Regions from separate parts of the Nocardioides sp. Z50_6 genome, predicted to be linked through region 2. Evidence: predicted binding sites of a transcription regulator. Region 2 holds the regulator's gene; the other holds the start of a gene.
What was found. The regulator LexA, encoded in region 2, represses DNA repair genes until DNA is damaged. The targets are predictions, from matches to a motif close to TCGAACANNTGTTCGA.

Region 1 (14,900 bases), on a different contig from region 2:
CCTCATCGTCGTCCCCTGGGGGGAGCGCGAGGCGATCGTCTACGAGATCGCCGGCGGGATGCTCGGCATCGGCATCGCCCTGTGGGTGGTCACCTGGCTGGTCAACCGCGGGGGGCGGGCGAAGAAGACCGGGTTCCGCGACATCGAGCACCTGGGCGGCGACGACTGAGCGTCCAGCGCCCGGCGGCGAATCGGGCGCGCGGCGGGACGGACGTAGGGTTGTGGCGTGAGTACCATCCCCTCCCTCGAGCAGCTGCACTCCCTCGGTGCTGCCCAGCAGCCCTCCTACGGCGACCCGCAGGAGGTGGCGCGCGCCGTGGCCCGGCTGCGCAAGTCCCCGCCGCTGGTCTTCGCCGGCGAGTGCGACGACCTGACGCAGAAACTGGCCGCGGTCACCCGCGGCGAGGCGTTCCTGCTCCAGGGGGGCGACTGCGCGGAGACCTTCGACGGCGTCACCGCCGACAACGTGCGCAACAAGCTCCGGGTGCTGCTCCAGATGGCGGTGGTGCTGACCTACGCCGCCTCCGTGCCGGTGGTCAAGCTCGGCCGCCTGGCCGGGCAGTACGCCAAGCCGCGCTCCTCCGACACCGAGACCCGTGACGGTCTGACGCTGCCCGCCTACCGCGGCGACGCGGTCAACGGCTTCGAGTTCACGCCCGAGTCGCGGGTTCCCGACCCGCATCGGCTGGTGGAGGTCTACAACGCCTCGGCCGCCACCCTCAACCTGGTCCGGGCCTTCGTCACCGGCGGCTACGCCGACCTGCGCCAGGTCCACGCCTGGAACACCGACTTCGTCCGGGACTCCCTCGCGGGCCAGCGCTACGAGAAGGTGGCCGCCGAGATCGACCGCGCCCTCACCTTCATGCGGGCGATCGGCGCCGACCCCGACGAGTTCCACCGGGTCGACTTCCACTCCAGCCACGAGGCCCTGCTCATGGAGTACGAGCACGCCATGACGCGCATCGACAGCCGCACCCAGGAGCCGTACGACGTCTCGGCGCACTTCCTGTGGATCGGTGAGCGGACCCGTCAGCTCGACGGAGCTCACGTCGAGCTCCTCAGCCACGTGCGCAACCCGATCGGCGTCAAGCTCGGTCCCACCGCGACCCCGGACGACGCCCTGGCGCTCGCCGCCCGGCTCAACCCGGCCAACGAACCCGGCCGGCTGACCTTCATCACCCGGTTCGGTGCCAACCGGATCCGCGAGGGCCTGCCCGAGCTGGTGGAGAAGGTCACGGCGGCCGGCGTGCAGGTCGCGTGGGTCTGCGACCCGATGCACGGCAACACCTTCGAGGCGTCCTCGGGCTACAAGACGCGCCGTTTCGACGACGTGATCGAGGAGGTCCAGGGGTTCTTCGACGTGCACCGCACCGTGGGCACCTGGCCGGGCGGGGTGCACGTGGAGCTGACCGGCGACGACGTCACCGAGTGCGTCGGCGGCGGCGAGCTGCTGGACGAGGCGGGGCTCTCCGACCGCTACGAGTCGGTGTGCGACCCGCGGCTCAACCGGGTGCAGTCGCTGGAGCTGTCGTTCCTCGTCGCGGAGATGCTGCGCAAGGCCTGAGGGGGCGCACCGACCTAGGATCGGTGCCGTGACCGATCTCGTCGACCTGCGCTCCGACACCCTGACCGCGCCCACCCCCGAGATGCGCCGGGCCATGGCCCGGGCCGAGGTGGGGGACGACGTCTTCGGGGAGGACCCGACGGTGCGGCGGCTGGAGGAGCGGGTGGCGGCCCTGCTGGGCCACCAGGCCGCGCTCTTCACCCCCACCGGCTCGATGGCCAACGTGCTCGCCGTGGCCGCCCTGGTCGGACCGGGGGAGGAGGTGCTGTGCGAGGCCTCGGCCCACATCGCGCGGGCCGAGCTCGGCGCCCACGGAGCCGTCTCCGGGGTGACGATGCGCACCTGGAGCCACCCGCGCGGCGGGGTCGACCTGGCGGCGGTGGAGCGGATGTTCGCCCCCGACCTGGGGCCCTACTTCGTGCAGACCCGGGCCGTCTCGGTGGAGAACACCCACAACTTCGCCGGGGGCACGGTGCTGCCGCTCGCCGAGCTCGACGCCCTGCGCGCCTTCGCCCTCGGGCACGGAGCGTCCGTCCACCTCGACGGTGCCCGGATCTGGAACGCGCACGTCGCCTCCGGCGTGCCGCTGGCCGACTACGGGGCCCGTGCCGACGTGCTGGCCGTCTGCCTCTCCAAGGGGCTGGGGGCGCCGGTGGGGTCGCTGGTGGTCGGCTCGACCGACGTCGTGGCGCAGTCACGGGTGCGCCGCAAGCGGCTGGGCGGCGGGATGCGCCAGGTCGGCATCCTGGCCGCGGCCGGGCTCCACGCCCTGGACAACCACGTGGAGCGGCTCGCCGACGACCACGCGCGGGCCCGGCGGCTGGCCGAGGCCTGCGGTGTCGACCCCTCCGGCGTCGAGACCAACATCGTCCTGCTGGAGCGCGACGACGCGCCCGCCTTCGTCGCCGCCGCGGCGCAGGAGGGCGTGCGGGTCAGCCAGGTGGGTCCCCGGACGGTGCGGCTGGTCACCCACCTCGGCGTCGACGACGCCGGGGCGGAGCGGGCGGCCGCCGTCCTGGGGCGCCTGAGCCGGGGCGCCTGAGCCGGGCCGCTTGAGCCGGGCCGCCCAGCTAGGCGCCCACCCGGGGCGCCGCCGCCCTGCGGCCCACGGCGGCGGGCAGGCGCCGCACCAGCTGGGCAAGCTCACGCAGGTCGTTGCCCAGCAGCGCCTGCGGCCCGTCGCAGAGGGCCTCCTCGGGGTTGGGGTGCACGTCGACGATGACGCCGTCGGCGCCCACCCCGATCGCCGCCCCGGTGAGCGGGACCACGAGGTCCTTGCGGCCGCCCGCGTGGGACGGGTCCACGATCACCGGCAGGTGGCTGGTCGCCTGGACGACCGGCACGGCGGAGATGTCGAGGGTGTTGCGGGTCGCCGGCTCGAAGGTCCGGATGCCCCGCTCGCACAGGACGATGTCGAGGTTCCCGCGCTGGGCGATGTACTCGGCCGCCATCAGCCACTCCTCGATGGTGGCCGTCATGCCGCGCTTGAGCAGCACCGGCTTGCCCGAGCGGCCGACGGCCTGGAGGAGGCCGAAGTTGGCCATGTTGCGGGTGCCGATCTGGAGCATGTCGGCGTACGCGGCGACCACCTCCACGTCGCGGGCGTCGACCACCTCGGTGACGATCGGGAGGCCGGTGGCGTTGCGCACCGAGGCGAGGATCTGCAGGCCCTCCTCGCCCAGGCCCTGGAAGGCGTAGGGCGAGGTGCGCGGCTTGTAGGCGCCGCCGCGCAGCAGGGTCGCCCCCGCCGACTGCGCCATCCGGGCGGCCGAGAGGGTCTGCTCGGCGGTCTCGACGGCGCACGGGCCGGCGATGAAGGTGAACGTGTCCGGGCCGATCGGCACCTGGTTCCCCTCGGGGCCGACCCAGACCGTCGAGCGCTGGGGGTGGTGCTGCCGGCTGACCAGCTTGTAGGGGTCGGAGATGCGGTGCACGTCGGCGACCCCGGGCAGGGCACGGAGGTTGAGGTGGTGGAACGACTCGATGTCTCCGACGAGCCCGATGATGGCCCGCTCCACCCCGGTGGAGACGAACGCCTCACCGCCGACGCTCTCGACGCGGGCGACCACGTGGGCGATCTCCTCGTCGGTGGCTCCGGGGGACATGACGACGACCATGGGTTCTGCTCCTTCGTGTGGCGGCTCCGACCCCCAGACGGAAAACGCCCCGGGCCGGAGCCGGGGGCGGTGTGAGGTGCGCGGGCGGACTACGACGAGACGCCCTGCGCGGGTGCTCCCGGCAGGTGTCCGAAGAAATACGTCGCCTTCACGACGATGACGTTAACCGAGCACCCGCCGGCCCGGCTGCGCCTCCTCACCATGTGGACGCCACGACCTCGGCGCGTCCGGCGTCTCCTCACACCACCAGGTGCTGGACCTCGGCCTCCACCCGGCGGCGCCGGGGCGCCAGCTCGACCAGCACCATCGCCGAGAGCACCATCACCCCGCCGAGCAGCAGCCGGGCGGTGACCTGCTCGCCGCCCAGCAGCACCGCGAAGCCCGCCGCGAAGACCGGCTCCATGCTCATGATGATGGCGGCCCGGGTGGGTGGCAGGTGTCCCTGGGCCCAGGTCTGGATGAAGAGCGCCGCCCCGCCGGCCACCACTGCCATGTAGACCAGGGAGAGCCAGTCGGAGCGGGTGGCGGGGAGCACGATCCCGTCGGGCGCGGTGACCACGAAGCACAGGAGCGCGATCACCAGGATCTGCAGGATCGACATGCCCATCGCCTCCTCGGGCCTGGACCAGGCCCCGAGGCCCACGATGTGCAGGGCGTAGATGCCGGCGGCCACCAGGGTGATGGCCTCGCCGTACCCGACGCTGATCCCCTGGAGGGTCAGCACCGCCAGGCCGGCGGTGGCCAGCAGCACCGCGCCCCAGGTGACCCGGGTGATGCGGGTGCCCAGGAGCAGGGCGGCGAGGAACGGGGTGAACACCACGTACATGCCGGTGATGAAGCCGCTGACGCTGGCGGCGGTCTCGGCCAGCCCCGCGGTCTGCAGGATCTGGGCGAGCCCGTAGAGCAGGCCCAGCACGAGGGCGTGACGGCGCGACTCCGAAGAGAGCCGGGCCAGCGCGCGGGGAGCGACGAGCAGCATGGCCACGCCGGCGATGGCGAAGCGCACCGCCAGGAAGTCCAGGGTCGGCACCCGGTCCAGCAGATCCTTCGTGAGGTAGAAGGTGGATCCCCACGAGGCCGTCATGGCGAGCAGAGCGAGGGTGGCGACCAGCGTCGTACGCCGTTCACCCAAGGTGGGCCGCCTCGCGCAGCTTGCGGAGCAGGGGCAGGTCCGGGGTCTCGGGCGAGCGGGAGCCCGGTGTCTCCAGGATGAAGGGGACGCCGGCGGTCGCCGGGTGCTCGAAGAGCTCGGAGAAGGCGCCCAGGCCGATGTGCCCCTCGCCGATCCGTTCGTGGCGGTCCTTGAAGGCGCCACGGACGTCCATCGAGTCGTTGGCGTGGATGAGCCGCAGCCGGCCGGGGCCGCCGATCTCCACGATCCGGTCGACGGTGGCCCGGGCGCCCCCCGGCTCGTCGAGCGGCGCACCGGCGGCGAAGACGTGGCAGGTGTCGAGGCAGATCCCGGCCCGGGGGTGGTGGTCGAGCGCGTCGAGGTAGGGCTGCAGGTCCTCGACGCCGGCGCACAGCGAGCGGCCCTGCCCGGCCGTCGGCTCCAGCAGCAGCCACGGCGCGTCCTCGCCGTCGAGGGAGTCCAGCAGGGGCAGCAGGCCCTCACGCACCTGGCGCAGGGCGGCGGCGTAGGTCTCCTGGCTGCCGGACGGGTCCACGAAGGAGCCGGTGTGCACCACCACTCCCTCGGCCCCGATCGCGGCCGCCCGGCGCAGGTTGTGGGCCACCACCGCGACGGAGCGCTCGTAGGTGGCGGGGGTGGGGGAGCCCAGGTTGACCAGGTAGGGGGCGTGGATGAAGCTGCGGGTGCCGGTGGCCTCGCAGCTGCGACGGAAGAGCGCGTCCTCTCCGGCGTCGCCGGCCGAGAGGGCCCAGCCGCGCGGGTTGCCGACGAAGACCTGGAGGGTCTCGTAGCCGAGCTCGCGGGCGCTTGCCAGGGCGCCGCGGGCGAGCCCCTTCCCGACCTGCACGTGGGTCCCGATGGGGTTCCGGACCTCGGGTGTCATGCTCCCATCGTAGGTCCCGCACGGGGAGCCACCACGGGCCGGGCGCAGGCGCGGCTCGTGCTAGATCAGGTACAGGGTGACCGTCGAGCCCTTCGGCACCAGGTCGCCTCTGGAGGGGTCGGTGCGCAGCACGAAGCCGAGGCCGATGTACTGGCCGGACTCCTCCACCACGACCTCGAACCCGAGCGCCTCCAGCTCCTCCCGGGCGGCGTCGACGCCGGAGGCGACCACCCCCGGCATCTCCACCAGCTCGGGCCCCAGCGAGACGACCAGGGTGACCGTGTCGCCCTGGTAGAGCGTCGCGGTGGGCGGGTCCTGGCTGATCACCACGCCCTCGGGGACGGTGTCGCTGTGCTCCTCTTCGCGGACGACCACCAGCTTCTTGCGCTCCAGCGCCTGCTGGGCCCGCGCGGCGCTCTTCCCGGTCCAGTCGGAGACCTGGCGCGGCTTGCGTCCCTTGCTCACGATCACGTCGACCACGTCCCCGGGCTTGAGCACGGTGCCCGCGGCCGGGTCGGTCCTGATCACGGCCCCCTCGGGAACGGTCTCGCTCCAGCGGTCCACCCGCTCGCCGTAGGCGAGGTTGGTGCCGAGGATGGCGTCCTGCGCCTCGTCGAGACCCACCCCGGCCAGCGCCGGCACCTCGTAGCGCTCCGGGCCCTGGGAGAGGGCGAGGGTCACCGTCCCGCCGTCCAGCACCCGGCCGCCGGGCTCGGGGTCGGTGGAGACGACGTGGCCGGGCGGCACGGTCTCGGAGAAGGCGGGGTCGCCCACGCGTGCCTCCAGGCCCGCGGAGTCCAGGGTCTGCACGGCCTCGGCCTCGGTGAGGCCCAGCACGCCGGGGGTGGTGGTCCAGCGTGCGTAGCCGAACCACCAGGCGCCGGTGCCCACCCCGACCACCAGCAGCAGGGCGAGGGCCAGCAGCAGCGGACCGCGCCACCGCCGCCGGCGCGCGGCCGGGGCGACGAGGGGGTCCGCGTGCGGGCTGGGCAGGCGCGGGATCGCCGGACGGCTCACCTGGCCCGGCGGCGGGACGGCCTGGATCTGACGGGTCGAGTCGGGCCCGGCGGCGTCGTCGTGCCAGGCGTCCCCGTCCCGGGCGGCAAGCTCCGCGTCCTCGGGGCCCTGCTCGTCGGGCACGCTGAGGCCGAGGTCCTCGACCAGGTCGACGAAGCCGTCGCGCTCCGCCTCGACCTCGACGTCCAGGGGAGCCGCCGGGCGGGCCGGTCGCAGGTCGGCCTCGAGCTCGGGGTCCTCGCGGACCCCCTCGCGCAGCGCCTGGGCGACCCGGTGCAGCTGGTGGAGCAGCACGCCGGCGTCGGCCGGCCGCTGGCTGGCGTCCCGGGCCGTGGCGCGGGCCACCAGGGCGTCGACGTACGGCGGGATCCCCGGCACCCGGGCCGAAGGGGCGGGCACGTCCTCGTGCACGTGCTTGTAGGCCACCTGGATCTGGGACTCGCCCTCGTGGGGCTTGTGCCCGGTGAGCAGCTCGTAGAGGACCACGCCCACGGCGTAGACGTCGGCCCGGGGATCGGCCTGCCCGTGCACCACCAGCTCGGGGGCCAGGTAGGAGACGGTGCCGATCAGCACGCCGGTCGCGGTGTGCTGGGTCTCGGCGCTGACGGCCTTGGCCAGCCCGAAGTCGGCCACCTTGATCTGCTCGCCGTGCTCACGGTCGCCGATCAGCACGTTCTCGGGCTTGACGTCGCGGTGGACCAGCCCGGCCCGGTGGGCGGCGGCCAGCGCGGAGACCACCGGCTCGAGGAGCTCGAGGGCGCGGGCGGGGCCAAGCGGTGCCTCGGCGCGGATGACGTCACGCAGCGTGTGCCCCGGCACGTACTCCATCGCCAGGAAGACCGTGCCGTGGTCGTCGCCCTGGTCGTAGACCGCGACCACGTGCGGGTGGGAGAGGCGGGCGGCGGCCCTGGCCTCGCGGACGAAGCGGGCGGCGAACGCCTCGTCGTCGCCCATGCCGGGGTGCATCACCTTGATCGCGACCGTGCGGTCCAGCCGGGTGTCGTGGGCCTCGTAGACGCCCGCCATGCCGCCTCGCGCGATCCGGCGCCCGAGCCGGTAGCGGCCCTCCAGGAAACGCCCGACCAAGGGGTCGGAGGTCGCCTGCGAGGCGCGCCTGGAGGCTCGCTCGTCTGGCTGCACGGGGACCTCCGACGTCACCGGATGGGGAAGTGTGCGTGGCGCCATCGTACGGACGCCGCGACGGGGGCGTGGGGTGGCCTGTCCCACGGCGTGGCGCGGCGGGTGGCAGCATGGTCCCCATGGATGACGTCCCGCTCGCCGAAGCCGACCTCGACGCACTGGTGCCGGAGTGGGTGGACTGGTCGACCGTCGCGCAGATCCTGGGGGTCTCCGTCGGCCGCGTCCGCACCATGATCCGCGAGCACGAGCTCGCCGCCGCCGTGCCGCGGCCCGGCGCCGGCCAGCAGGTGCCGGCCGACTTCCTCCAGGACGGTCTGGTGGTCAAGGGGCTGCCCGGCCTGCTCACCGTGCTGCACGACGGCGGGTACGACGACCGCGAGATCATCGCCTGGCTCTTCACCGACCTCCAGCTCCCGGGGCGCCCGATCGACGCCCTGCGGGAGAACCGCGGGTCGGAGGTCAAGCGGCGCGCCCAGGCGATGGCTCTCTAGGCCCTCGCCGGGGGCTCCGGGTTCGCGCGGGGCTGCGCCGAGGTCCGGCCGCCTCACACGGAGCGCTGGGTGACGGCCGTGGCCAGCTCACGCAGCACCTGCCGGGCGTCCGGGTCGAGGTCGGCGTCCTCCAGGGCGGCGAGCGCCTCCTCGACGAGCCGCTCGATCAGCGTCTCCACCTCGGCCCGCGCCCCGGAGGTGTCGATGGCCTCCCGGAGCCGGTCCACCGTGGCCGGGTCGAGCGGGGTGCCCAGGGCCGCGTCCAGCTCGGCCGCGGCGTCACCGCCGGCGGCCAGGGCCTTGGCCACCAGCACCGTGCGCTTGCCCTCGACCAGGTCGTCGCCGGCCGGCTTCCCGGTGACCTCGGGGTCGCCGAAGACCCCGAGGACGTCGTCGCGGAGCTGGAACGCCTCGCCCAGCGGCAGGCCGAACGAGGTCAGCTGCTCCAGCACCTCCGCGGTGGCGCCGCCCAGGGCGGCCCCCACGTGCAGCGGCCGCTCCACCGAGTACTTCGCCGACTTGTAGCGCAGCACGGTCATCGCCGTCGCCTCGTCGGCGTGGGCGCGGGCCTGCACGGAGACGTCGAGGAACTGTCCCGCGATCACCTCCGAGCGGCACAGGTCCAGCACGCCGAGCGCGGGGACGACCCGGTCCAGCGGCAGGCCGCAGCGGCGCAGCAGCTCGTCGGACCAGGACAGGAGCAGGTCGCCGAGGAGGATCGCGGCCGCGGCGCCGTACTGCTCGGGGTCGCCGCCCCAGCCCGCAGCCCGGTGCTCGGCCTCGAAGCCGCGGTGCGTGGCGGGGCGTCCGCGCCGGGTGTCGGAGGCGTCCATCAGGTCGTCGTGGACCAGGGCGCTGGCGTGCAGCAGCTCGAGGGCGGCAGCGGCGCGGGCCAGGGCACGCTCGTCGGGCACCTCGGGCTCCAGCGCCCGGTAGCCCCACCAGCAGAAGGCCGCCCGGAACCTCTTGCCGCCGCCGGTGGCCGCGCGGGCCTCGGCGACCAGTCGGGCAGCGTCGGGGCCCAGGGGGGCCAGCCGCGCCTCCTGGAGGGTGAGGAACTCGTCGAGCTCGTGCTGGACGCGGGCGCGGAAGTCGGTGGGGTCCCAGGCCTCACGCACGCTCGCGGGCGGACGGGGCGAGGAGGATGGCTCGGGCACGCGGCCAGACTAGCCAGTGGACCGTCCCCGAGCCGGGCACGGTCTCCTCCCTAGGATCGCGGCATGACTGCTCCGCGTCCGGCACGGATCGGCGACCTCCTGCGTCAGGGGGAGCGCTCGTTCTCCTTCGAGTTCTTCCCGCCCAAGGACGCGGCGGGGGAGCAGGTGCTCTGGGACTCCATCAGCGACCTCGAGCCGCTGCGTCCCACCTTCGTCTCCGTCACCTACGGCGCCGGCGGCTCCACCCGCGACCGGACGGTCGCGATCACCGGCCGGATGGCGCGGGAGACGAGCCTGCTGCCGATGGCGCACCTGACCTGCGTGGGCCACACCCGCGCGGAGATCGGCACCGTCCTGGCCGCCCTCCAGGAGGCCGGGGTGCGCAACGTGCTGGCCCTGCGCGGTGACCCGCCTGCCGGTCCGGGGACCCCGTGGACCGCCACCGAGGGCGGGGTCGACCACGCCTGTGACCTGGTCACCCTGGTCCGGGAGCACGGGGACCTCTGTGTCGGGGTGGCGGCCTTCCCCGAGGGCCACCGCGATGCGGAGAGCCTCGAGGCCGACGCCCAGGTGCTGCGGGCCAAGTACGACGCGGGCGCTGAGTTCGCGATCACCGACATGGTGCTCCGGGCCTCGGACTACTTCGGCCTGGTGCAGCGGGCCCGGGAGCTCGGCGTCGACTTCCCGATCATCCCGGGCATCATGCCCATCCTGGGCCTGGCCTCCATGCGACGGATGGTCGAGATGTCGGGCCGCCAGATGCCCGTCGAGGTCGAGGCCCGGATCCGGCCGCTGGCCGAGGACCCGGCCGCGGTCCGCGGCGAGGGGATCCGGATCGCCACCGAGCTGTGCGACGACCTGCTCGCCGGCGGCGCACCGGGCCTGCACTTCTACACGCTGAACCGCTCCCGGGCCACCCGGGAGATCTGGAAGGCGCTCCGGCTCGCCGTCTGAGTCGGCCTGAGGGGCCCGAGCGGGTGAGCGGGCCCCGGGCCGGGCTCGGCCGGGCCCCGAGGGGGCTACTGTCTGGCCATGCCTCGCACAGTGTCGGTCGTCGGTCACGGCGGCGTCCGCGCCGTCCCCGACTCGGCGGTGGTGCGCGTCGCCGCGACCCACCGGGCGCGCACCGTGGCCGAGGCGGTGGCAGGGGTGGACTCGGCCGTCACCGCCATCGGACGGGTCGCCCGCGGCCTGGCGGAGGTGACGGTCTCCACCACGGGGCTGACCCTGTGGCCGCTGCGGGACCCGGACGGGGCCCTCGAGGCGTTCGAGGCCACCCACCAGCTGACGATCGGCTGCCCCAACCTGCCGGTGGCCTCCGCCCTGGTGGTCGGGCTGGCCGAGGAGGTGGGCGAGGCGCTGCGGATCGAGGGAGTCCAGCTGGAGGTCGCGGAGCAGTCCTCGCTGCAGGACGAGGCCAGGGAGGCCGCCTACCTCGACGCCCGGCGCCGTGCCGCCCATCTCGCCGGCCTCGAGGGGCTCTCCCTCGGCGACCTGCTCGAGGTGGCCGAGGAGCCGGGCGAGGGAGCGGGCCCGGGCCTGATGCGGGCCGCGACGTTGGAGCCGGGCGAGACCATCCTCACGGCCCGGGTGCGGGGCACCTGGCAGGTCGTCTGACCCGCGGGCACTGCGAGGTCCTCCGCCGGAGGTCTGGGGCGGGGGCTCAGGCCGGCCCGACGACCTGCGCGACCAGGGCGGCGGAGAGTCCCACGAAGGGGATCCCGGCGCCCGGGACGGCGTGGGCCCCGGCCGCGTAGACGCCCGGGACCGGTGTCGTGGGACCAGGGCGGCGGCGTACGGTGCGGCGGCCCTGCCACCGCGGGCCGAGCGGCGAGCCGCCCCACTGCTCCAGCAGGTCGCCGGGACGGCGGTCCACCCGGACCACGACGGAGCCGCGGACGTCGAGGCCGCGCCGGGCCAGCACCTCCAGCACGTCCTCGCCGGCGACGCCCCGGTGCGAGACCGTCCAGGAGACGGCGCCCTCGGGGGCGCTGCCCCCCGGGCGGACCACGAGGTCCGGGTCGCCGTGCAGCACCAGGTCGTGGCCGAGCGGCGGCACGTCGCCGGCGAGGCCGAGGTGGACCACGGTGGGTGGCGCGGCGACCCGGGCCCGGGCGACCCGGCTGCGCAGGGCCGGGAGGTGGCCGGGATCGATCGCGCACACCACGGCGTCCGCGTCCAGGTCGCCGGCGGAGGTGGCCACCGCGACCGGCCGGCCGCCGCGCAGGACGACGTCGTGCGCGGTGGTGCCGAGCAGGACCTCGACCTTGCGGGTCGCCAGCCGGCGGGCCAGGGCCTCGCCCACGGCCGCGAGGCCGCCGGGGACGGTCCAGGCGCCGAACTTGTGCTCCACGTAGGAGACGGTGCCCAGCCAGCTCGGCACCCGGCGCAGGGCGTGCCCGTCGGCGGTGAACGGGTGCCCGGCGACCAGCCGCAGCCGCTGCTCGCCCAGCACGGCGCGCAGTCGCCGGTCCAGCGACTCTCGCCGGCGCAGCAGGCGGACCGTCTCGCGCTCAGCCAGGGCGGGGTCCCACGGACGTTCGAGGTAGTCGCGGCGCAGCAGCTCCCACTCGCGGCCCAGCATGTCGACGTAGGCCGTCCACCGGCTGCCGAGGCCCGGGCCCAGCCGGTCGAAGGCCGCCTTCTGCTCGGCCCTCGAGCCCGCGGTGACCAGGACGCTGGTGCCGTCGGTGAAGCGGTGCTCGCGGACGGCCTCGACCGGGACGAGGTCCAGCTCTCGTTCCAGGGGGCGTCCGGTCTTGCGGAAGAGGTCGCGCAGCACAGCGGGCAGCAGGGTGGTGCTGGGGCCGGCATCCCAGGTGTGGTCGCCGGCCCGCACCGTGGCGAGGGCGCCGCCCACGGCCTGGGACCGTTCCACCACCACCACCTGGTGGCCGAGCTTGGCCAGCCGGGCTGCGGTGGCGGCGCCCCCGAGGCCACCGCCGATCACGACCACGCGCATGGCCGCGAGGCTAGCTGTTCGGGACCCGGCGACCGGCGGGCGGCTCCTCCGCGGCGATCACCCGGGCCAGGGACTCGGGGTCGCGGCCCACCACCGTGGTCCCGTCGGCGGCGGTCAGGATCGGGCGCTGGATCGCCTGCGGGTGGGCGGCGAGCGCGGCCAGCCACCGCTCGCGGTGCTCGGGGTCGCGGGGAAGGTCGATGCCCGCCTCCCGCGCCTCACGGGGCCGGGCCAGGTGCCACGGCTCGACCCCGAGGCGCGCCGTCACGTCGGCGATCTCCTCGGCGGTGGGGGGCTGGTCCAGGTAGCGCCGGACGGTTGCCTCGATGCCGGCCTCGTCGAGCGCCGCGGCCGCGGTCCGGCACTTGCTGCAGGCGGGGTTGAGCCAGATCTCCATCAGAGGACCCCGGCCCGCCGGGCGCCGACGGCCTCGGGGAGGAGGGCGTCGGCGCCCGCCCCTGCCCCGCCGGTACGGTTGCGGCGCGCGTGCTCGTCCCGGAACGCCGTGATGGATGCGTGCTCGGTCGCCATGACCGCGACCTTAGCCAGTGCCGTCCTCCCGGCTCGCCCGGCGGGGGCGGTGCGTCCCGTCCAGCCCGACCCTTGCAGGGAGTCACATGATCGTCCGGCCTACCTCGGTGGTCCTCGCCACCCGCGTCGCCCTGGCCCTGCTGGTGATGGCGGGGATCACCACCGTGCTGACCTGGTGGCGGCGCGAGGACCTGCTCACCTCCTGGGCCGAGGGCAACGCCGGGGCCCGGGTGATCCTCCGCCAGGGCGGCCTGGAGGCGGTGGAGGCCTCGCTGGCGGTGCCGGCCCTCGTGCCGGTGGCGGTCACCTCCTTCGTCGTCCTGGCCATGCTGGTGGGCGTGCTGCTCGCCTTCTTCGTCGAGGGCTTCGGCTGGGCCCGGCTCTCGCTCGCGGTGATCGCCCTCTTCGGGATCTTCCTCGCGGTGCTGTGCGTGGCCAGCGGGATCCCGACCCTCTTCGTGGTGATGTCGGTGCTGATGATCGGGCTCTGCCTGGCCCTGCTGGTCCTCCTCTTCCACAAGGACACCAACCGGTTCATCCGGGAGGTCTGAGCCTCCTCGGCCCCGGACGTCGAGCCTCTCGGGTCCAGACGTTGACCCGTTGTCGGGGGAGAGGTGTACCTTGGTCCCGTTCGAACAAATGTTCGAAGGCGGACCCGGTGGCGGTGCCTCGACCCCACCGGCACCGGGTCCGGCAGGTGGGTCGAGCGACGCTTCCGAGGAGGAGCCATGAGGCGGTACGACGATCCCGTGGACGTGCGCAGGGGCCCGGTGCCCGGCAGTGGTGAGGAGGCCCCGGAGCAGTTCCTGTGGCGGGGGAGGCTGTGGAAGGTCCGGGCCGTGGTGGCCCACTGGGTGGAGACGCCGCCCTGGTGGCACTCCGCGACCGCCACCGTCCTGGCGGCGGGAGGCGCGCCGGCTCCGGGTGCCCCGCAGGCCGACCTGCTGACGGAGCGCCAGATCTGGCGCGTCGAGGCCGGTCGCGGCCCCCTCGGCGAGGGATCGGCCGGGGGAGTCTTCGACCTCTCCTTCGACGGCAGCGACGGCCGCTGGCAGCTCGTCGGGTGCGTGGACTGAGATGACGGATCCCACGAGGCCCACCAACCCCTACCTGCTGCCCGCCACCACCCACTCCTACCTCGCCCGAGCGGCGGAGTCGCTGCAGGAGGCGATGCTCGCCCGCGACGTGCCGAGCCGCTACGCCTGCGCCCACGTCGCCGCCCTCCGGGCGGCGGCCGCCCTGCTGGCCGCCCGCGCCCACCCCGCCGCTGGGGCCCGGCGCCGCCAGAAGAACGCGTGGGTGCTGCTCAGCGAGGTGGCACCGGAGCTCACGGAGTGGGCGACCTTCTTCGCCGCGGGTGCCGGCAAGCGGGCGGCGGCCGAGGCGGGCTCCGCCCGCGCGGTGAGCGAGCGGGAGGCGGACGACCTGGTGCGCGACGCGGACCGCTTCCTGGCGGTCGTCGAGTCGACGCTGGGCCTGGTGCCGCACACCGCGGCCCCGGGGCGTCTGCTGGCTGCGACAGGGCCGGGCGGTCGGGCCGGTGTCGCCTGATCCCTTCGCCCACCTCCACGTCGCCTCCGGGTACTCCCTCCAGTACGGCGCCTCGCACCCCGGTGGGCTGGTCGAGCGGGCCGCCGACCACGGGATGGACCTGCTGGCCCTCACCGACCGCGACGGCACCTACGGGGCGGTGAAGTTCGCCAAGGCGTGCGCGGCGGCGGGCATCAGCCCGGTGCTGGGCGTCGACCTGGCGGTGGAGCCACCCGGCGTCCCCGGGCGCCCCACCGGTCCGCGCCGCCGCACGCCGGTACGGGGCGGAGCCTTCCGGGAGGAGGGGCGGCCTCGCGTCACCCTGCTCGCCGAGGGCCGGGCCGGCTGGACGGCGTTGTGCCGCCTGGTCTCCTCG
Region 2 (14,900 bases):
CCCTACGAGCGGGGCGACCTGCTCAACAAGCTGCACCAGCACGGCGAGATCGACCAGCTCGAGCACACCGGCGCCGGGACCAGGGTCCGCGGACGAGCACACGAGGAGCTCGCGGGCGAGCTCCTCGTGTACTCCGTCTGAGCCGTCCTCAGATGAGGTCGCGCCCCTCGCGGCGCGCCTCGCGCCACTCGCCGAGGAACGCGCGGCTGATCACGAAGAGGACGGCGGCGACGATCACCGGCCACATCAGGACGTAGAGGGTGAGTGCGACGGTGCTCATGGCGTTCTCCTTGTGGGTCCGGGTCAGCGGACCGGGTCGAGGTTGTCGTCGAGGTCGTCGTCGGCGTCGAAGTCGCCGACCAGGTCCTTGACCGAGTCGAAGTCGAACGACGCACCGCTGAGCGACGACATGCCCCAGCAGACCAGCGTGCTGACGGCGTAGGCGACCAACGAGCCGCTGAGGGTGGCGTAGTCGTGGATCGCCCCGAAGGCGAACGGGGCCGCGACCAGCGCCGCGACGACACCGGCGATCTTCGCGGGCGTGAGCCCGAGGAAGCCGAAGACCATCAGGGCGGCGACCACGCCGACGCCGATGATGGAGAGCACGTCGACGACGAGCCCGGTGACGCCGTTCATCGGGATGAGCGAGAAGCGCACCGGGAGGAAGACGGCCAGGGCGACCAGCACCGAGACGGTGAACGCCTTGTTGGTGACCTTCTCCCAGTAGAAGCTGGCGATCACCGGGAAGACCAGCGCACCCCACAGGGCACCGACGAAGACCAGCAGGTCGAGGATGTCGAGCTGGAGGCTGGCGAAGGCGATGGCGATCGCCGTCGAGACGACCATGGTGGCGCGGCCGATCAGCAGCATGGTGCGCGGGTTGGCGCCCTCGCGGCCGGCGACGTTCTGGCCGTAGACGTCGGCCATCACGATCGACGACAGCGCCGAGAGGTCGGAGTCCGCGGTCGAGGAGAGCGCCCCGATGATCATGATGAAGAAGACGGCCACCAGGACACCGGGCAGGTAGGCGGCGGCCATCTGCGGGACGAGGTTGTTGACGTCCCCGCCCTGCGGCTCCAGCCCCAGGTAGAGCGCCATCACGCCCAGCATCCCGACCCCGATCACCATCGCGCCGTAGCCGATGGTGGCGGTGATGAAGGTGGGCTTGATCAGGTCCTCGCGCACGGCGAAGAGCCGCTGCGCGATGGTCTGGTTGCCGATGGCGTAGGCGAGGACCGCGGCGATGTAGGGCGCTCCCTGGTTGAGGAAGGCGTCGCTGGAGAAGAAGTTGCCCTGCTGCGCGGTCAGGTTGCCGGCGCCTGTCTCGAACGCCGCGGGGAAGCCGGCGGCGAAGAAGATCACCGGCACGATCACCATGACGGCACCGAGCATCGCCGCGACCTGCACGAAGTCGGTCAGCACCGAGGCGCGGAAGCCGGACCACAGCGTGTAGAGCAGCACGCCCCCGGCCACCATGAAGACGCCCTGGACGAAGGTGAAGGGGGAGAGCAGCGAGATGAGCACGCCGCCGGCGATGAAGTTGGACATCAGGCTGATCAGGCTGCCGACCACGTTGGAGCCGGCGAGCATCAGCTGGCTGGAGCGGCCGTGGCGCACGTGCAGCACCTCGGCGAGGGTGTGTGCGCGGGGCGCGACGGCGCGGATCCGCCGGCCGAACGGGTAGATGAACAAGATCATCAGCGCGCCCCACAACCCGTAGTGGATCGGGCCGGAGATGCCGTAGGTGTAGCCGGAGCTGGCGGAGGCGTACATCGACGACGCCCAGATCCAGGTCGCGGTCATGCTGGCCGCGGAGATCCCGAAGCCGATGTTGTGGCCGGCGGTCATGTAGCCGTCGGCGTTCTCGTTCTTCTTGCCGATCCGCGTGGAGATCCAGAAGGTCCCCCCGTAGAACGCCAGCAGCAGGAGCAGGATCGTCCCCACTCCGAAGGTCACCGAATCCAACCCGTCCACGTGCAGCTCCTCACGTCGCCGGAGGCGTCGCACCCCGCCGGCAGCGTTCCCGGAACCGGTGCGTGGTCGGGGGTTCTCGCTGGCGGCGGCCGCGTCCACACCCGGGGGCGGACGTCGGGGGCGGTCCCCGAAGGCGCGCGCTTAGGGCCCCAGCGAGTCAGTGATTCCTCGGGAGCTCCGACTTCTCAGCACGTTATCAACTTCCTCTCAGGTAACGTCACGGGGGACCTTCCGAGGGCACCGGAACCAACCGGGCGCGCGGCGCGTTCCAGAGGAGGTGCCCGGATTGGGCACCTCTGGTCGGCTAGGGAAAGATGCGTCGCATGTCACGTGGTGCCTGGATCCGCTTCATCCTCGTGCTCGGCCTGCTGGCCGGGTGCGCAGCGCTCGCCCTCAACAAGGAGCCGAGGCTGGGTCTCGACCTCAGCGGCGGCACGTCGATCACGCTGGAGACCAGCGACAGCCCCTCGGGGGTGAAGGCCAACGCGGAGAACACCGACCGGGCCGTCGAGGTCCTGCGGGGCCGCGTCGACGCGCTCGGCGTCTCCGAGCCGACCTTGGTCCGCTCCGGCGACAACCGCATCCTGGTCGAGCTGCCCGACGTGCAGGACTCCGAGCAGGCGGTCGAGACGATCGGCCGGACGGCGCAGCTGACCGTCCACCCGGTGGTCGCCGGCGGCCTGCCGAACGCCGACGGCAAGCCCTCGGAGAAGGGCAACCTGCTCGTCCCCAGCGAGCAGGGCGACGTGCTCGAGGTGGGCCCCGCGGTGATGGAGGGCAACGACATCACCGGCGCCGAGGCGGTGCAGCCCCAGAACAGCACGGGCTGGGCCGTCGCGGTCGACTTCTCCCGCGCCGGATCCGACGCCTTCGAGAAGCTCTCCGCCGACGCCGCCTGCGCCACGGGCGACCAGCGACGCATCGCCATCGTGCTCGACGGCGAGGTGATCTCCTCGCCCGAGGTCCAGGTGCCCTGCGGCAGCGCGATCATCGGCAGCACCCAGATCACCGGCAACTTCACGATCCAGGAGGCCCAGGAGCTGGCCATCCTGATCGAGGGCGGCGCGCTGCCGCTGCCGGTGGAGATCATCTCGGTCAGCGAGATCGGCCCCACCCTGGGTGACGCCGCGATCGACGCCTCGTGGAAGGCCGGCGTCATCGGCCTGGTGCTCACCGGGCTCTTCATCATCTTCGTCTACCGCTTCGTCGGCTTCCTCGCCACGATCGCGCTGACCTCCTACGCGCTGCTGGCCTACGCGATGCTCGTCGGGCTCGGCTCCACGCTGACCCTGCCGGGCCTCGCGGGCTTCGTGCTGGCCATCGGCATGGCGATCGACGCCAACGTGCTGGTCTTCGAGCGCGCCCGGGAGGAGTACCAGGCCAACCCGTCCGCGGGGCTGCGCCGGGCCCTGATGATCGGGTTCAACAAGGCCTGGACCGCGATCATCGACTCCAACGTCACCACCCTGCTCGCCGCCGGCCTGCTCTTCTTCCTCGGCTCCGGGCCGATCAAGGGCTTCGGTGTCACGCTGAGCATCGGCGTGGTGGCCTCGATGGTCTCGGCGCTGATCATCGCCCGGGTGCTCACCGAGCTAGGGGTCGCCAACAAGTGGGTCTCGCGGCACCCGCAGGTCTCCGGCATCGCCGACATCGGCCGGGTCCGCACCTGGCTGGAGCGCAAGAACCCGCAGCTGATGGTCAAGCGCGCCCTGTGGCTGGCGATCTCCGGTGTGGTCACCCTGGTGGCCCTGGCCGGCATCGTGGTCAACGGGCTCAACCTGGGCGTCGAGTTCAGCGGGGGCCGGGTGATGGAGTTCTCCACCACCGAGAAGCTGGACGCCGACGAGGCCCGCGACGCGGTCGAGGAGGCGGGCTTCGCCGACGCGACCGTCCAGGAGTCCGACCAGGCCAACATCACCGTCCGCACCGGCGAGATCAGCAACGAGGAGGCCGAGGAGATCCGGGCGGCGCTGGCCGAGATCGGCGGTGAGGCCGAGGAGGTCCGCGACGAGAAGATCAGCGCCTCGTTCGGCAACGAGCTGCGCGACAAGGCGATCATCGCCTTCGCGATCGCTTTCGCCGCCCAGCTGATCTACCTCGCCGTCCGCTTCAAGTGGACCTTCGGCCTGAGCGCGGTGATCGCGATGGCGCACGACGTGCTGATCGTGGTGGGTCTGTTCGCCTGGCTGCAGAAGCCGATCGACGGCATCTTCCTGGCCGCCGCGATGACCATCATCGGTCTGTCGGTCAACGACACGGTGGTCGTCTTCGACCGGGTCCGTGAGCGCTGGCGGGAGTCCAAGCCCGGCGAGCTCTTCACCGACCTGGCCAACAAGGCGGCGGTCGAGACGCTGCCGCGGACGGTCAACACGGGTCTGGGCACCATGTTCATCCTGGCCGCCCTCGCGGTCCTGGGTGGAGACTCGCTGCGCGACTTCGCGATCGCCCTCCTCGTGGGTCTGGTGGTCGGCACCTACAGCTCGGTCTTCACCGCGACCCCGCTGGTCACCTACCTCCAGGAGCGGTGGCCGATGTCGAAGGAGAAGAAGATCAGGGTCGAGCGCGCCCCCGACGACTCCGGTGCCGTCGTCTGAGGTGCCTGACTGTCGGCGCCCGGCCCTAGGCTTCTCGGATGCCTGACGCGACCGAGACCGCCGCACCTCCCGCACCCTCGGTGCCGGAGGTGCTGGCGGCTGCCGTGGGGGCGCTGGGCGGTCAGGAGCGCCCCGGCCAGGTCGAGATGGCCGAGGCGGTGACCGCGGCGATGGAGTCTGGCCAGCACCTGCTGGTCCAGGCCGGGACGGGCACCGGCAAGTCGTTGGCCTACCTGGTGCCCAGCCTGCTGCACCGCGACCGGGTGGTCGTGGCCACCGCCACCCTGGCCCTCCAGCACCAGCTGGTGGAGCGCGACATCCCGCGGCTCATGGAGGCGGTCGGCGACCGGGTGGACTCCTCCTACGCGGTGCTCAAGGGGCGGTCCAACTACGCCTGCCTGCACCGCGTCCGCGAGGGCGTCCCCGACGAGCAGGGTGTGCTGGTCGACGTCCCGGCCGGCTCGATGGGCGCCGAGGTCCTCGAGCTGCGCAGCTGGGCCGAGGCCGAGGTGGAGTCGGGCGGCTCCGGCGAGCGGGACAACGCGCCCCGCCACACCGACCGCACCTGGCGTCAGGTCAGCGTCAACCACCGGGAGTGCCTGGGCGCGGCGCGCTGCGCCTTCGCCACGGAGTGCTTCGCGGAGCGGGCCAAGGAGAAGGCCCAGCGCTCCCACCTGATCGTCACCAACCACTCCTTGCTCGCCATCGACGCGATCGAGGGGGTGCCGATGATCCCCGACTACGACGTGGTGGTGATCGATGAGGCCCACGAGCTCACCGCGCGGGTCACCCAGGCGGCGACCGACGAGCTGTCCGTGGGCGACGTGGAGCGGGCCTCGCGCCGGGCCCAGCGCCACGTGGCCGAGAACGCCGGCGCCTCCAACCCCGCCGACGACCTGGCCGACGCCGCCGAGGCCCTCGCCGACGCCCTGGCGATGACCCCGGGGGGCCGGATCGACCAGATGGGGCAGCAGCTGGGCGACGCGCTGGTGCTGGTCCGCGACGCCGCCCGGGCGGTGGTCTCGGCGTTCGGCAAGGAGGAGAAGGGCGCGGGGGAGGCCGACGCCGCCCGGACCCAGGCCAAGGGGCTGGCTCAGGAGGTCTTCACGACCGCGGAGCGGATGGCGGCCGGCAGCGACGCCGACGTGCTGTGGCTCAACGAGGCCCGCGAGCGGATGCCCGCCCGGCTGGCCGTGGCACCGCTCCAGGTGTGGGCGCAGATGCGCGAGCGCCTGCTCACCGACAAGACGGTCGTCTTCACCTCGGCGACCCTGATGCTGGGCGGCGACTTCGCCTCCGTGGCCGGCAGCCTGGGGCTCAAGCCCTCGGAGCGCGTCGACACCGGCGCCCCCGCCGTCGAGTCCGAGGGAGCGCGCCCGTGGCGCGGGCTCGACGTGGGCTCGCCGTTCGACTACGGGCGCCAGGGCATCCTCTACCTCGCCCGCCACCTGCCGCCGCCCGGCCGGGACGGGCTGGGCCAGGCGCAGCTCGACGAGATCGTCGATCTCGTCGACGCCGCCGACGGGCGCACGCTTGGCCTCTTCTCCTCCCGCCGCGCCGCCGAGGCGGCCGCCGAGGTGGTGCGGGAACGGCTGCCCCACCTGACCACCCTGGCCCAGGGCGAGGCCCAGCTCCCCGAGCTGGCGCGTCAGTTCGTGGCCGACCCGCACACCTGCCTGTTCGGCACCCTGAGCCTGTGGCAGGGAATCGACGTGCCAGGGCAGACCTGCCAGCTGGTGCTGATCGACCGGATCCCGTTCCCGCGTCCCGACGACCCGCTGATGTCGGCCCGCCAGCGCGCGGCCGACCGCGCCGGGGGCAACGGCTTCATGCAGGTGGCCGCGACCCACGCCGCCCTGCTGCTGGCTCAGGGCGCCGGCCGGCTGATCCGCACCACCTCGGACCGGGGTGTGGTCGCGGTGCTCGACCCGCGGCTGGCCACCGCGAGGTACGGCGGGTTCCTCAAGGCCAGCCTCCCGCCCATGTGGACGACCCACGACCCGCAGGTGGTGCGCAAGGCGCTCAGCCGCCTGGCCGCGGCCGCCGGGGAGTAGGGCTCAGTAGCCGAGGATCTGGTAGTCGCGCCGGTACATCGCGCTGACCAGCTCGCGGAGCTCGTCCGAGACGTCGAGCCGACGCCCGCCGGGGGCCGTCTGGTTGCGCGGGCGGGCGGGCACGGCGGGCGCGCCGACCCGCTCGCAGACCTCGGCGAAGTCGCGGTCGAAGGTCTCCAGCCGTCCCACGAAGTCGACCCGGTCGAGGTCGATCAGTCGGGTCTGCAGCGCCAGGTGCTGGTCGGTGCCCGGGACGGCGCGCAGGTCGTGGGTGGCGGTCCACCGGGCGAACTCCTCGACCCGCTGCATCCGGGCGTGGGTGTCGCCGTCGAACTTGAAGTAGTTCGTGTTGACGACCTTGTCCTGCCAGGCCGAGAGGAACCGCTCGAGCGGGTCGCGGACGAAGGCGAAGGCGAAGTAGTCGGCGAAGAGCGCCGTCGGGTAGCGCACCCGCATCGCGTGGTCGACGTCGAGGGAGACCTCGTGGGTGGCGAAGTGGTGCCGCACGGTGCGGGTGGCGACCTTGGCGACCCGGTACCAGACGAAGCGGTGGCTGTGGCTGATCGTGAGGTTGTAGCCCAGCGCCGAGACCCAGCCGGCCTCCGCGCTCGCCCGGGAGAGCGCGTCGAGCAGGTCCTTCGACTCCGCCGTCAGCTTGAAGCGGTCGTCGGGCCGGGTGCGGAACACCTCCGGCGAGACCCCCTCGGCGAGCGGCGGGGCCGGTGAGGACTGGGGCTCTGCTCGGGACCGTCGCATCGCCGCGAGTTTAGCCTGACCTCCCGGGCCAGGATCACATGCGGCGCAGGACCGCGGTGACCTTGCCGAGGATGGTGGCGTGGGTGCCGTCGATCGGCTCGTAGGCGTCGTTGTGGGGCAGCAGCCAGACCTGGCCGTCCTTGCGCTGGAAGGTCTTGACGGTCGCCTCGCCGTCGATCATCGCGGCCACGATCTCGCCGTTGGCGGCATCCGGCTGCTGCCGGATCACCACGTAGTCGCCGCTGCAGATGGCCGCGTCGATCATCGAGTCGCCCGAGACCTCGAGGAGGAAGAGGGTGCCGTCGCCGACGAGCTGCTTGGGGAGCGGGAAGACGTCCTCGACGCGCTCCTCGGCCAGGATCGGCCCGCCGGCGGCGATCCGGCCGAGGACCGGGACGTACTGGGCGGCGGGCGCCGCGTCACCCACACCCGTCGGGTCGAACGACGACTCCTCGGCGCTGCTCATCGCCCGGCGGGCGGCCAGCACCTCGGGCAGGAAGACCTCCAGGGCCCGAGGGCGGTTGGGGTCGCGCTTGAGGTAGCCCTTCTCCTCCAGCACCTTGAGCTGGTGGGCGACGCTGCTGGAGCTGGTGAGGCCGACCTCCCGGCCGATCTCGCGCATGCTCGGCGGGTAGCCACGCTGCTCGAGCGAGTCCTTGATGGAGAGCAGGATCCGCTGCTGACGCGGGGTGAGCCCGGTCGCGTCCGGCGGCCCGTCCGGCATCGGGACGACCTTGCCGCTCGTCTCGCGCGTCTTGGGCATGCGGTGCCTCCTGGGGGTGGTGCGGTCTCGGTGACCTCACCGTAGTGCGCCAGGAGGCGGAGTTCAAACAGGTGTTCGAACGGGCGTGTCGCTCAGGGTCAGGGGCTGCAGACCCAGCTGACCACGTTGAACCCGGTACGGAAGCCCAGGTCCACCAGGGCCTGGTAGGTCTCCTCGGCGGCGATCACCGTGGCGGTGCCGGCGCCGGTCTCCCGGGCCCGGTTCATCATGGTGCCGGCCAGGGCTCGCTCGAGGCCGCGCCCGTGGGCCTGGGGGAGCGTGACGATGTTGCCCAGCATCACGCTGTTCCCGCGGCGGTGGGAGGTCCCGGCGCCCTGGGGGTCGCCGGTGAAGGAGCTGCGCGCGATGAAGAACTGGTGGTCGGCCGGGTCCATCGTGTCCAGGAAGTCCATGTGGGTGCCCCCGGCGTGCGCCGGGAGGCCGAGCCCGGCGAAGATCGTGGCCGCGACGGGCTCGGTGTGGTCGGGCCACACGACGTCGATGTAGACGTCGTCGGGGGCCTCGGGGTCGATCGGCCGGTCCAGGTTGACGTGCATCGCCGCCGCCTCGGTCGCCACCAGGCCGGCCTGGGCCAGAGCGGCCTCGAGTGCCGGGGTGGTGGTCTCGGGGGTGGTCATCCACTGGAAGGGGAGCCCTCGGTCAAGGAAGGGCGCCAGGAGCTCGGGGACGCGCCCGGCGACGTCGGCCGAGGCGATCCGGGCGTTGGCGATCACGTTGCACACCTCGAGCGGGAGGTGGGACCAGTAGACCGTGGCGTCCGGCTCTTCGACGGTCTTGAAGGCCGGGGACTGCGCCATGGTGACGACCAGGGCCTCGAGATCGGCCTCGATGGTCTCCATGGGAGTGGTCAGGAGATCGCGCATGCAGCCACGCTATTCGCGCGGGAATCACACCCGCATGCCTGAAACTGATGACATCACTGTGCTTTGTGGCGGATGGCGACCGGGCGCGGCGTTGGTGGTCCTCAGTCGAGGACGTGCCTCAGGTACTGCATCGGCGCGTCCAGGTAGCGCCGCCAGTGGCTCACCAGCTCCAGCTCGTCCCACGTCGTCTCCCGGATCCCCCACGGCCCCACCTCGAGGAGCCGGGCGCCGGGCAGGGCCGCCACCAGGGGAGAGTGGGTGGCGCACAGCACCTGCGCTCCGCGGCCGGCCAGCTCGTGCAGCGTCGCCACCAGGGCGATCTGGGCGCTGAACGACAGCGCCGCCTCCGGCTCGTCGAGGCAGTAGAGCCCGGGGGAGTCGAACCGGGAGCGCAGCAGGGCCAGGAACGACTCGCCGTGGCTCATCTCGTGGTAGCGCGGGTCCTGACCGGTGGCGAACCCCTCCTGCCGGGTGAAGTAGCCGTGCATCGTCTCGGCGCGCAGGAAGAACCCCCAGCGCGGGGCTCCCGGGGACTTCTCCAGGTCGAGCCACTGATGCAGCGGTGACTCGGTGGCACGCGTCCCCTCCTGCACGTTGCGGGTGCCCCCCTCGGCCGCGAGGCCGAACGCCATCGCCACCGCCTCCACCAGGGTCGACTTGCCGGACCCGTTCTCCCCGACGAGCAGCGTGACGCCCTCGGCCATCTCGAGTCCCTCGCGCAGCACCTGGGCGACCGCCGGGACGGAGGCGGGCCAGACGGCGTCGGGTGAGCCGGCGTCCGGCGCGGCGGCGTTGGCGACCACCCGTCGTACGACGCGTCGCTCACGCGTCCAGTCCTGCCTGCGCACGTGGCGAGGGTATCCGCCCGGCCGGCGGGGCGACACGCCATCGAACAATTGTTCGGCCAGGTCCTTGATTCGTTCGAACACCTGATCTAACGTCGCACATGTGTTCGATCGAACGTGTGATCGAGACGGATCGCCCCAGTGCTTCGTCAGGACTGTCGGTGGTCGCAGTTAGACATCAGTTCGACAGCAACACCCACAGGCTGACCGCCACTTCCCCAGGAGGTCCCGATGAGCACGATGACTCTCACCCCCACCCGCCAGCTCGCCCCCGTCCGTGAGCTGCGGCCTGCTGCGCCCCGTGCGGAGGTTCGACCGGAGCGGGGCGGCGTCCGCCTGACCCGGCGCGGCCGTGTCGTCGTCTTCGTCGCCGCTCTCCTCTTCGTGCTTGTCGCGGGAGTCTTCCTGGGCGGCGGCTCTGTCGCCACGCAGGAGTCGGGCACGCCGGCGCCCACCGAGATCGTGATGGTCGAGGACGGCGACACCCTGTGGGGCATCGCCGCCGCGATCGCCGAAGACGGTGACGTGCGCGCCGTGATGGGGGAGATCGAGCGGCTCAACGCCCTCGACTCCGGGATGGTCACGATCGGCCAGAAGCTCCGCGTCCCGCTCGCTGAGTGACGAAGCCGCTGGCCTCACCCCTCCAGCCTCCACCGGTCGCTTCGACCCCGGCCGGTGGATACAACTGAATAGTTTCCGCCGGTCGCCTCGACCCCGGCCGGCGGATGGGGAAGACAAGAGGCGGGGCCCTGCCGGGCCCCGCCTCTCCCTGTGTCCAAGGGTGGACGTCGTCGTGGGGCCCGCCGTCGGTACGGGCAGGTCAGCGGCGAGAGATCCGGCGACCGCCGGGAGGCCGAGCTGCCCGGGCCGGGGGAGCGGGGGCCGGGTCCGACGTGGGCTCGGCCGGCCCCGGGAGGTCCTCCGGCTCGGAGCGGTGGGCGGCAGCTTCTCTGGCCAGCCCGAGCGCCGCGGTCAGACGGGAGGCGAGCATCAGCCCCACGAAGAGGCAGGCCATGGCGCCCAGCGAGGCGAGCGCCAGCATCAGCCAGCCGCCGGAGCTGCCGGAGCGTCCGGCGATGCCGAAGTCGATGGCGGCGTAGACGAGATAGCCCCAGGCGATCACGCAGAGGGTGATCCCGGCGGCGAGCCCCAGGATTGCTGGGTCGAAGGGCGGCGCGGAGCGCGCGGGCCGGGCGGCGCGGGCCGGGCGGCTCGCGCGGGCAGGAGCCGCCCGCCTCGCGCCTGCTCTCTTCCCCGTCGCCACGGCCTCATTGTGTCAGGCCGGTCCAGTCCCGCGGCCCGGGGATCGGGGCCGCGACACGCCGCGGTCCAGACCGATCCGGACCCCGGCAGGGGCCCTGACCTGCGACTTTGCCGGTGCCCGAGGGCGTCCTGCGAAACCGGGCGCCGACTTCGCCGGTTCAGGTTGCGCAGGTGGTGCCGGGGACGTACGGTTACCACTACATCTAGTAGTTACACCGTTGTGGTTTTCCACATGTAGTTAACAGTCGCCGGGCTCCCACCCACAGGCGAAGCCGATTCATCCACAGGAAATAGCCGCTCATCCACAGGTGTTAGACCTGTAAGGGCGGTGTCGTCGCGGTGCCCGGAAGGGCTCCTCTCCTCGACCCGAACGGAAGGAGACCCCCATGCACTGTCCGCACTGCCGGCACACCGACACGCGGGTCCTCGACTCCCGGGTCTCCGACGACGGCGGCCAGATCCGCCGCCGGCGTACCTGCCAGGCCTGCGGCAAGCGGTTCAGCACCGTCGAGCAGATGCAGCTGCTGGTGCTCAAGCGCTCCGGCGCCACCGAGCCGTTCGCCCGGGAGAAGGCCATCCACGGGGTCCGCAAGGCCTGCAAGGGCCGGCCGGTGACCGAGGACCAGCTGGCCTGCCTCGGCCAGGCGGTCGAGGACACCCTGCGCAGCGAGGGGGTCGCCGAGGTGCCGGCCCACGAGGTCGGCCTCGCCATCCTCAGCCCGCTGCGCGAGCTCGACGAGGTCGCCTACCTGCGCTTCGCCTCCGTCTACCGCGCGTTCGAGAGCGCGGCCGACTTCGAGGCGGAGATCGCCATGCTGCGCGCCGAGCGCGCGGCGCTGCCCGTCCCGACGGGCTAGCCCACGATCCGCCCGGCACGTAGTGGGGAAGCTGCGTGCCGGGCGCTCAACACAGAGCAAGAACCAGATGACAGACCGACGCAACGAAGCCAGGACTGAGGAGAACCCATGACGAAGACGGTGAACAAGGGGGGCCTGAAGATGCAGCGCATCTTCAGCACCGAAGGCACCCACCCCTACGACGCGATCAACTGGGAGCGCCGCGACGTCGTCCAGACCAACTGGAAGACCGGCGAGGCTGTCTTCGAGCAGCGCGGCGTCGAGTTCCCCGACTTCTGGAGCGTCAACGCCTCCACGATCGTCACCACCAAGTACTTCCGTGGCGCCGTGGGCACCGACGCGCGCGAGTGGAGCCTCAAGCAGCTCATCGACCGCGTGGTGAAGACCTACACCAAGGCCGGCATCGACCACGGCTACTTCGCGACCCCCGCGGACGCCGAGATCTTCGAGCACGAGCTCACCTGGCTGCTGGTCAACCAGTACTTCTCGTTCAACTCCCCGGTCTGGTTCAACGTCGGCACCTCTTCCCCGCAGCAGGTGTCGGCCTGCTTCATCCTCAGCGTCGACGACTCCATGGACTCGATCCTCAACTGGTACAAGGAAGAGGGGTTCATCTTCAAGGGCGGTTCTGGCGCCGGCCTCAACCTCTCCCGCATCCGCTCCTCCAAGGAGCTGCTGAGCAGCGGCGGCACGGCCTCGGGCCCGGTCTCCTTCATGCGCGGTGCCGACGCCTCCGCGGGCACCATCAAGTCGGGCGGCGCCACGCGCCGGGCCGCCAAGATGGTCGTCCTGGACGTCGACCACCCCGACATCGTCGAGTTCGTCGAGACCAAGGCGCGCGAGGAGGACAAGATCCGCGCGCTGCGCGACGCCGGGTTCGACATGGACCTGGGCGGCAAGGACATCACCTCCGTGCAGTACCAGAACGCCAACAACTCGGTGCGCGTCAGCGACGAGTTCATGCGGGCGGTCGAGGACGGCCGTGAGTTCGGCCTGCGGGCCCGCGACACCGGCGAGGTCATCGAGACCGTCGACGCCCGTGAGCTCTTCGCCAAGATCAGCAAGGCCGCCTGGGAGTGCGCCGACCCGGGCCTGCAGTACGACGACACCATCAACGACTGGCACACCAACCCCGAGACCGGCCGGATCACCGCGTCCAACCCGTGCTCGGAGTACATGTCGCTCGACAACTCCTCGTGCAACCTGGCGTCGCTCAACCTGCTGAAGTTCCTCAAGGACGACGACACCTTCGACGCCGACCTCTTCGCCAAGGCGGTCGAGTTCATCATCACCGCGATGGACATCTCGATCTGCTTCGCCGACTTCCCGACCGAGTCGATCGGCCAGACCACCGTCGACTACCGCCAGCTCGGCATCGGCTACGCCAACCTCGGCGCGCTGCTGATGGCGATGGGCCTGGGCTACGACTCCGAGGGTGGCCGCTCGATGGCCGCCGCGATCACCAGCCTGATGACCGGGACGTCGTACAAGCGCTCCGCCGAGCTCGCCTCCGTGGTGGGCCCGTACGCCGGCTACGCCCGCAACGCCGAGGCCCACAAGCGGGTCATGCGCAAGCACCAGTCGGCCAACGACCAGGTGCGGGTGCTGCACACCGAGGACAGCCGGGTGCTCAAGCTGGCCACGAGCGCGTGGGCCGAGGTGATCAAGCTGGGCGAGAAGAACGGCTTCCGCAACGCACAGGCCTCCGTGCTCGCGCCCACCGGCACCATCGGCTTCATGATGGACTGCGACACCACGGGCATCGAGCCCGACTTCTCCCTGGTGAAGTTCAAGAAGCTGGTCGGCGGCGGCTCGATGCAGATCGTCAACCAGACGGTGCCGCGGTCGCTGAAGAAGCTGGGCTACCAGCCCGAGCAGATCGAGGCGATCGTCGCCTACATCGCCGAGCACGGCCACGTCATCGACGCGCCGGGTCTCAAGCAGGAGCACTACGAGGTCTACGACACCGCGATGGGTGCGCGCGCGCTGGCCCCGATGGGCCACGTGCGGATGATGGCGGCGTGCCAGCCGTTCCTCTCCGGTGCGATCTCCAAGACGGTCAACCTGCCGGAGAACGCCACGGTCGAGGAGATCTCCGACATCTACCTTCAGTCCTGGAAGCTGGGGCTCAAGGCGACGGCGGTCTACCGCGACAACTGCAAGGTCGGCCAGCCGCTGGCCAGCGGCAAGGGCGAGAACAAGGGCCAGGACTCCAACAAGGCCGCGGCCGCCGCCGTCGAGCCGACCGTGGTGGAGAAGGTCGTCTACGCCCCCACCCGCAAGCGGCTGCCCAAGTCGCGGGTCTCGCGGACCACGTCGTTCACCGTCGGCGGTGCCGAGGGCTACATGACCTCCGGTGCCCACGACGACGGCGAGCTCGGCGAGGTCTTCCTCAAGCTCGGCAAGCAGGGCTCGACCCTGGCCGGCGTGATGGACGCCTTCTCGATCGCGGTCTCGATCGGCCTGCAGTACGGCGTCCCGCTGGAGACCTACGTCTCGAAGTTCACCAACCTGCGCTTCGAGCCCGCCGGTCTCACCGACGACCCGGACGTCCGGATGGCGCAGTCGATCATGGACTACATCTTCCGCCGCCTGGCTCTGGACTACATGTCCTTCGACGAGCGGTCGATGCTCGGCATCTACTCCGCCGAGGAGCGGCAGCGCCACCTCGAGACCGGCTCCTACGAGCCGCTCGTCGAGATCAGCGAGGCCGAGTCCCTGAAGACCGACACCGCGTCCTTCGACCTCGAGGAGGTCGAGACCAAGGACACCCACGGTGCCGAGGCCCGCGAGGTGCCGGCTCGCCCGACCACCGGCGAGGCGCACACTTCCGCCGAGCTCTTTGAGAAGCTCACCGGGACCGCGGTCGACAGCCCGCTCTGCATGACGTGTGGGACCAAGATGCGTCCG

Region 1: a site for LexA is predicted at 13,626-13,641, ahead of AC4BGE_RS00735 (DUF6504 family protein). Genes of this name have one in related genera too.

What each region holds. Positions count from the first base shown of each region.
Region 1 covers NZ_JBZAJB010000001.1:162,768-177,667, reverse strand. The annotation lists gene AC4BGE_RS00810 (APC family permease) at 1-169, shown strand, start outside; gene AC4BGE_RS00805 (class II 3-deoxy-7-phosphoheptulonate synthase) at 227-1,564, shown strand; gene AC4BGE_RS00800 (threonine aldolase family protein) at 1,593-2,606, shown strand; gene aroF (3-deoxy-7-phosphoheptulonate synthase) at 2,635-3,681, opposite strand; gene AC4BGE_RS00790 (DMT family transporter) at 3,920-4,813, opposite strand; gene AC4BGE_RS00785 (deoxyribonuclease IV) at 4,806-5,696, opposite strand; gene pknB (Stk1 family PASTA domain-containing Ser/Thr kinase) at 5,757-7,853, opposite strand; gene AC4BGE_RS00775 (Rv2175c family DNA-binding protein) at 7,973-8,344, shown strand; gene AC4BGE_RS00770 (polyprenyl synthetase family protein) at 8,398-9,501, opposite strand; gene metF (methylenetetrahydrofolate reductase [NAD(P)H]) at 9,565-10,455, shown strand; gene AC4BGE_RS00760 (SIMPL domain-containing protein) at 10,534-11,118, shown strand; gene AC4BGE_RS00755 (phytoene desaturase family protein) at 11,165-12,463, opposite strand; gene AC4BGE_RS00750 (ArsC/Spx/MgsR family protein) at 12,474-12,860, opposite strand; gene AC4BGE_RS00745 (hypothetical protein) at 12,860-12,994, opposite strand; gene AC4BGE_RS00740 (hypothetical protein) at 13,081-13,545, shown strand; gene AC4BGE_RS00735 (DUF6504 family protein) at 13,723-14,070, shown strand; gene AC4BGE_RS00730 (SAV_6107 family HEPN domain-containing protein) at 14,072-14,545, shown strand; gene AC4BGE_RS00725 (DNA polymerase III subunit alpha) at 14,535-14,900, shown strand, end outside.
Region 2 covers NZ_JBZAJB010000006.1:179,695-194,594, reverse strand. The annotation lists gene hflX (GTPase HflX) at 1-141, shown strand, start outside; gene AC4BGE_RS15340 (putative transporter small subunit) at 149-280, opposite strand; gene AC4BGE_RS15335 (sodium:solute symporter family transporter) at 304-1,974, opposite strand; gene secD (protein translocase subunit SecD) at 2,298-4,568, shown strand; gene AC4BGE_RS15325 (ATP-dependent DNA helicase) at 4,607-6,622, shown strand; gene AC4BGE_RS15320 (sulfotransferase family 2 domain-containing protein) at 6,626-7,378, opposite strand; gene lexA (transcriptional repressor LexA) at 7,413-8,141, opposite strand; gene AC4BGE_RS15310 (GNAT family N-acetyltransferase) at 8,240-9,025, opposite strand; gene AC4BGE_RS15305 (AAA family ATPase) at 9,127-9,873, opposite strand; gene AC4BGE_RS15300 (LysM peptidoglycan-binding domain-containing protein) at 10,102-10,491, shown strand; gene AC4BGE_RS15295 (hypothetical protein) at 10,691-11,134, opposite strand; gene nrdR (transcriptional regulator NrdR) at 11,520-11,990, shown strand; gene AC4BGE_RS15285 (vitamin B12-dependent ribonucleotide reductase) at 12,099-14,900, shown strand, end outside.